2 regions of the Salinispora sp. H7-4 genome follow, and region 2 is predicted to be linked to the other one. Evidence: predicted binding sites of a transcription regulator. Region 2 holds the regulator's gene; the other holds the start of a gene.
The links. The regulator HrcA, encoded in region 2, represses chaperone genes, less so after heat shock. The targets are predictions, from matches to a motif close to GGTTNGCACNCTCNNNNNGAGNGTGCNAACC.

Region 1 (3,410 bases), on a different contig from region 2:
ACGAGGCTCTCGGTGGTGAGCAGCAGGCCCGCGATCGACGCGGCGTTGACGACGGCGTTGCGGGTCACCTTCACCGGGTCGAGGATGCCGGCCTTGGCCAGGTCGACGTACTCGCCCGTCGCTGCGTCGAGGCCGTGACCCCAGTTCTTGTCGACGACCTTCTGCACCACGACATAGCCGTCGTGGCCAGCGTTCTGGGCGATCCAGCGCAGCGGCTCGACCAGCGCCTTGCGCACGATCGAGACGCCGACCTTCTCGTCCCCGACGAGGCCGAGGTCACCGTCGAGCGCCGGCAGGACCTGGGCCAGGGCGGCGCCACCGCCGGGCACCGTGCCCTCCTCGACCGCGGCCTTGGTGGCGGCGATGGCGTCCTCGATGCGGTGCTTGCGCTCCTTCATCTCGACCTCGGTCGCCGCGCCCGCCCGGATCACGGCGACGCCGCCGGAGAGCTTGGCCAGCCGCTCGGCGAGCTTCTCCCGGTCCCACTCGGAGTCCGAAGCCTCGATCTCCTTGCGGATCTGCGCGACCCGGTCGGCGGCGTCGGCGGCCTTGCCGCCGCCGTCAACGATGGTGGTGTTCTCCTTGTCGACCACCACCCGGCGGGCGGTGCCGAGCACCTCCAGCCCGACCTGGTCAAGCTTGTAGCCCAGCTCCGGGGCGACCAGCTCGGCGCCGGTCAGGATCGCCATGTCCTGCAGCATCGCCTTGCGGCGGTCACCGAAGCCGGGAGCCTTCACCGCGCAGACCTTCATGGTCTTACGGAGTGCGTTGACCACCAGCGTGGACAGCGCCTGACCCTCGACGTCCTCGGCGATGATCAACAGCGGCTTGCTCTCCTGGAGGACCTTCTCCAGCAGCGGCAGCAGCTCCTCGATCGCCGAGATCTTCTGCGTGGTGATGAGGATGTACGGGTCCTCCAGGACCGACTCCTGCCCCTCCGTGTCAGTGACGAAGTTGGGCGAGATGAAGCCCTTGTCGAACTGGAGACCCTCGGTCACGTCCAGCTCGGTGGCGAGGGTGGAGCCCTCCTCGACGGTGATGACACCGTCGCGGCCGACCCGCTCCATCGCCTCGGCGATGAGCTCACCGATCGTGGCGTCCTGCGCGGAGACGGTCGCGACGTGCGCGATCGCCGCCTTGTCCGACACCTCGACGGCCTTGCCGAGCAACGCCTCGGAGACCTTGGTGGCCGCCGCGTCGATGCCCCGCTTGAGGCCGGTCGGGTTGGCGCCGGCCGCCACGTTGCGCAGGCCCTCCCGGACCAACGCCTGGGCCAGCACGGTGGCGGTGGTGGTCCCGTCGCCGGCGACGTCGTTGGTCTTGGTCGCCACCTCCTTGACCAGCTGCGCACCGAGGTTCTCGTGCGGGTCGGTGAGCTCGATCTCCTTGGCGATGGTCACGCCATCGTTGGTGATCGTGGGCGCACCAAATTTCTTGTCCAGGACGACGTTGCGCCCGCGGGGGCCGAGGGTGACCTTGACCGCATCCGCGAGGGCGTTGACACCGTGCTCCAGCTGGTGCCGAGCGTCGTCCGAGAAGCTCAGGATCTTCGCCATGAATGTCCCTTCAAAGCGTCGTCGCCCCGGCCCGGCGAGCCGGACCGGGGCGACCACACTGCTCTCGGTTACCTACTTCTCGATGACCGCGAGGACGTCGCGGGCGGAGAGCACCAGGTACTCCTCGCCGGCGTACTTGACCTCGGTGCCGCCGTACTTCGAGTAGAGGACGGTGTCGCCGACCTTGACGTCGATCGGCACGCGGTTGCCCTTGTCGTCGATCCGGCCCGGGCCGACAGCGAGGACGGTGCCCTCCTGCGGCTTCTCCTTGGCGGTGTCGGGAATCACGATGCCCGACGCCGTGGTGGTCTCAGCCTCATTCGCCTGGACCACGATGCGGTCCTCAAGCGGCTTGATCGCAACCTTGGTCGCGGTAGTCACGGGCATACCCTCCTGGGGTACTTGGTTTCGTTACCGACCGGCAAACCGGCCAGCTCAATCTGCCACATGCCACCGGGCGGGGCCGTCGTCGCGGGTGCCGGTCCGCCTGGCGTTAACCTGCCGGGCACCAGGGCCCGGAGGTTGGCACCCTCACCTCGAGAGTGCTAATCGCAGGTTATTCCTCGGCTAGCACTCCGTCAAGGAGAGTGCCAACAACCGCCCCAGCGCGTCGCGGTACGACGTGAGGTGGGCCGGCGCACGCCCGGCAACACCCCGGCTCCGGCCCCCGCGGACCAGCCGGAAGAATGACGGGGTGGACCTGGGACAGCTGGCACGGCTGCGTACCCCCGCGGGGTCGGCAGCGCTGACGGCGGCCACCGAGCTGGCCGGGGGTGATCCGCTGGCCGCGGCGACGGCGCTCCGCTCCGCCGGGTTCCCGGCCGACCTGGCCGCGGCGGCGCTGACCCAGGCCGAGCTGCGCCGGCGTGCGGTGGGCAAGTTCGGTCCGGTGGCGGCCGACATGTTCTTCACCCGAGCCGGTCTGGAGCAGGCCACCCGCCAGGTGGTGGCGCGGCGACGCGCCGAACGGCTGCGCACCAGCGGCGTCCGCGCCCTGGCCGACCTCGGCTGCGGAATCGGCGCGGACGCGCTCGCCGCCGCCCGGGCCGGGATCCGGGTGTTCGGGGTGGAGGCCGACCCACTCACCGCCGCGACCGCCACCGCGAACGCCGAGGCGACCGGATTCGCCGAACGCTTCACCGTCGAACGCCGGGACGCAACCACCTTCGATCTGCACCGGGTGGACGGGGTCTTCTGTGACCCCGCCCGCCGGGCCTCCGGTCGACGGATCTTCGACCCGAACGCCTACTCCCCGCCGTGGGACTTCGTACTCTCGCTGGCCGAACGGGTGCCGCGGACGGTCGTCAAGGTGGCACCCGGCCTGGACCACGCACTGATCCCACCCGGCGCGGAGGCGGAGTGGGTCAGCGTCAACGGCGACCTGGTCGAGGCCGCCCTGTGGTGCGGCGAGCTGGCGACGGCGACCCGCCGGGCGACCGTGCTGCGGGAAGAGCCGCCGACCGAACCCGTCGGCCGGGTCGGACCCGCCACGCAGCACACGAGGGCGCACGAGCTGACCAGCTCCCGCGTCACCGAGGCCCCGGTCGGGCCGGTCCGCCGCTACGTTTACGACCCGGACCCGGCGGTGATCCGCGCACACCTCGTCGCCGAGCTGGCCGGCGCCCTCGACGCCACGCTCGCCGACCCGACGATCGCCTACCTGTACGCCGACACTCCCACCCCAACCCCCTTCGCCCGCTGCCTGGAGATCACCGACGTACTGCCGTTCTCGCTGAAGCGGCTCCGTGCCCTGCTGCGCGAGCGGCGGGTCGGCCGGGTGGAGATCCGCAAGCGGGGTTCGGCTCTCGAGCCGGAGCAGCTCCGCCGCGATCTGCGGTTGACCGGCGACCAGCC
Region 2 (3,410 bases):
TCGCCGCCGCCCGGGAGGCCCGGGAGGCCGGGTTCGACCACGTCAACCTGGACCTGATCTATGGGACGCCGGGGGAGAGCGCGGCCGACTTCGCCGCCTCGCTGGACGAGGTGGTCGCCGCGGGGGTGGACCACGTCAGCGCGTACTCCCTGATCGTGGAGGAGGGGACCCGGCTCGCGGCCCAGGTGCGGCGGGGCGAGTTGGCGCAGCCCTCCGACGACGTCGCCGCGGACCGTTACCTGGCCGCGGAGGCGGCCCTCGACGCCGCCGGGTTCTCCTGGTACGAGGTCTCCAACTGGGCGCGGACACCAGCCGCCCGGTGCCGGCACAACCTCTTGTACTGGACCGGCGGCAACTGGTGGGGCCTCGGCCCGGGGGCACACAGCCACATCGGCGGGGTGCGTTGGTGGAACGTCAAACACCCCACGGCGTACGCGCAACGGCTCGCGGCGGGGGCGTCGCCGGGCTTGGCCCGGGAGGTGTTGACCGCCGACGAGGCGCACCTGGAGGACGTCATGCTGCGGCTCCGGCTCGCCGCGGGCCTGCCGCTGGACGTGTTGGACCCTGTCGGTCGTGCCGGCGCCGATCGGGCCCGGGCAGCGGGTCTGCTGGCCGCGGCGGCGTACGGCGACGGTCGGGCGGTGTTGACCCTGCGCGGTCGCCTGCTCGCGGACGCGGTGGTGCGGGACCTGCTCGGCTGATCGGCGCCGTTCCGGTCCTCGTTGGCCCAGTGCCCACGAACCACCCGTATCCGGTCATCCAGTCAGTTGGGCAGGTCGGATGATCGGGCGGTGCGGGCGTGGACCGCGACGGCGATGGGACCGGGCAACAGCGGAGCCGGCCCGGCCGGAACCCGTTCAGTCGGGATCCGGCCAGTCGGGCTTCACTTGATGAGGCTGGCCGACATCGGGTAGCGGTAATGCCGGCCTTCATTCGCCCGTAGGGCGGCGATGATGCCGAACACGATCTGCATCACCACGACGGCGATGTTCGGCAGGAACAGCAGGCACCAGCCCAGGAACAGCAGGACGAAGGCGATCAAGGACCAGGTGATCTGGAAGTTGAGCGCCGCTTGGGCGTGTGCGCGGACGGTTGGTGACTGGTTGCCGCGGGCCAGGTAGGCGACCAGTGGGGCGACGAACCCGAGCAGACCAAAGCTGATCAGTGCGCCGACGGCGCCGCCGAGGTGCGCGCCGAGGACCCACATCCGGTCCTCGCTGTTTCCGTAACCGCCGGGTGGGCCGTAGCCGCCGCCGGGTGGGCCGTAGCCGCCGCCGGGTGGGTAACCGGCATCGCTGGGTGGATAGCCGCCGGGCGGCGGCAGGGCGCCGGGGGGTGGGTAGCTGCCCGGTGGCGGCAAGCTACCCGGGTCGGATGTCCCGGGCATCGGGGTGGTGGGGTCGTCGGGACCCGGGCCGGGTAGCCGGGCTCTCCGCCGGTAGGAGGGCGAGGTGGTTCCGTCATGGGGTCACCGTAGGCGCAGCGGACAACGAGCCCCAGCGCGGCGTCCCGGCTGTCCAGATGATCATTTTAGGCGGACCGTCGGGTCGGGCGGCAGGCCCAGCCGCATCATTCGATGACGGTACTCGATCTTTGTTGATCATCGCGCTGGCGGGCGTGCCGACGTAGACTGGCACTCGCTAGAGTCGAGTGCCAGGAGGCGCCTCGACGGCCGACGCGTGGTGGGAGGAGGGGGAAGGATGGGTCTCGACGACCGCAAACTCGCGGTGCTGCGCGCGATCGTCGAAGACTACGTCGCCACGCAGGAGCCCGTCGGCAGCAAGATGCTGGTCGAGCGCCACCAACTCGGGGTCTCCCCAGCGACCGTCCGCAACGACATGGCGGTCCTGGAGGAGGAGGGCTACATTCGGCAGCCGCACACCAGCGCCGGCCGGGTGCCCACCGACCGTGGCTACCGGCTCTTCGTGGACCGGCTGTCCCGGGTGAAGCCGCTCACCCCGGCCGAGCGCCGGGCGATCGAGCGTTTCCTGGTCGGCGCGCTTGACCTCGACGACGTGGTGCACCGCACGGTCCGGCTGCTGGCCCAGTTGACCCGGCAGGTCGCCGTCGTGCAGTACCCGTCGCTGGCCCGATCCTCGGTCCGGCACCTGGAGCTGGTGCCGGTCTCCACCACCCGGCTGATGCTTGTCATGATCGCCGATACCGGTCGGGTCGAGCAGCGGCTCGTCGAGCTACCGGGGCCGATTCTCCCTGACGACGTGATCGATCTGCGTCAGCTGGTCAACGAGAAGCTGGTCGGTACCCGGCTCGCCGACACACCGCCACTGGTGCAGGCGTTGGTTGACGAGGTGAGCGGTGAGCTGCGACCGGCCATGATCACCCTCTCCACCGTCCTGCTGGAGACGCTGGTCGAACGGCACGAGGAGCGCATCGCCCTCGCCGGCACCGCCAATCTCACCCGCGGTGGTCTGCTCGACTTCCAGGGGTCGCTGCGCCCCATCCTGGAGGCGCTGGAGGAGGAGGTGGTCCTCCTCAAACTCATTGGGGAGGTCGAGCCGAGCGCGATGCGCGTCCGGATCGGCGACGAGAACGAGATCGACAATCTCCGGGCCACCTCGGTGGTGAGCACCGGCTACGGGCCAGGGGTGACCATCCTGGGGGGTCTCGGAGTGGTCGGGCCGACCCGGATGGACTATCCCAGCACCATCGCCACGGTTCGGGCCGTGGCGCGCTACGTGGGCGACCTGCTCGCCCAGAACTAGGCATTACCGTCCGGCCGGATCGGGCCGGCGGTCGGCGCAAGCGAGACGAACATGAGGACACCGAACGCAGTGGCCAAGGACTACTACGGCATCCTCGGCGTGAGCCGGGAAGCCTCCGACGACGAGATCAAGCGCGCCTACCGCAAGCTCGCGCGCCAGTACCACCCGGACGTTAATCCGGACGTGGCGGCGCAAGAGAAGTTCAAGGACATCAACGCCGCGTACGAGGTCCTCTCCGACGACCGGAAGCGGCAGATCGTTGACCTCGGTGGCGACCCGCTTGCCCCCGGCGGCGGGGGCGGCGGCCCGGGTGGACCCGGCGAGGCCGGCCCGTTCGTCGGCTTCCAGGACATCATGGACGCCTTCTTCGGGGGGGCCGCCGGCGGCGGCGGACGGGGGCCGCGCCCCCGCACCCGACCGGGCTCCGACGCGATCCTGCGCCTCGAGCTGGACCTGCCCGAGACCGCGTTCGGCGTGGAGGCGCCGATCGCGGTCGACACCGCCGTGCTCTGCACCACCTGTTCCGGTGCGGGCACCGCCGCCGGCACCCATCCGGAGACCTGCGAGGCGTGTGGCGGGCGGGGCGAGGTGCAGTCGGTGCAGCGCACCTTCCTCGGGCAGGTGGTTTCGGCCCGGCCGTGTACCGCCTGTCAGGGCCACGGCACCACGATTCCGAACCCCTGCCCC

Region 1: groES (co-chaperone GroES) is a predicted target of HrcA. The motif match lies at 2,077-2,107, and genes of this name have one in related genera.

The regions. Positions count from the first base shown of each region.
Region 1 covers NZ_JABZED010000003.1:465,576-468,985, forward strand. Annotated here, with positions in the region: gene groL (chaperonin GroEL) at 1-1,556, opposite strand, end outside; gene groES (co-chaperone GroES) at 1,629-1,943, opposite strand; gene H0524_RS04070 (methyltransferase domain-containing protein) at 2,251-3,410, shown strand, end outside.
Region 2 covers NZ_JABZED010000022.1:45,107-48,516, forward strand. Annotated here, with positions in the region: gene hemW (radical SAM family heme chaperone HemW) at 1-701, shown strand, start outside; gene H0524_RS24775 (DUF4870 domain-containing protein) at 884-1,387, opposite strand; gene hrcA (heat-inducible transcriptional repressor HrcA) at 1,701-2,723, shown strand; gene dnaJ (molecular chaperone DnaJ) at 2,793-3,410, shown strand, end outside.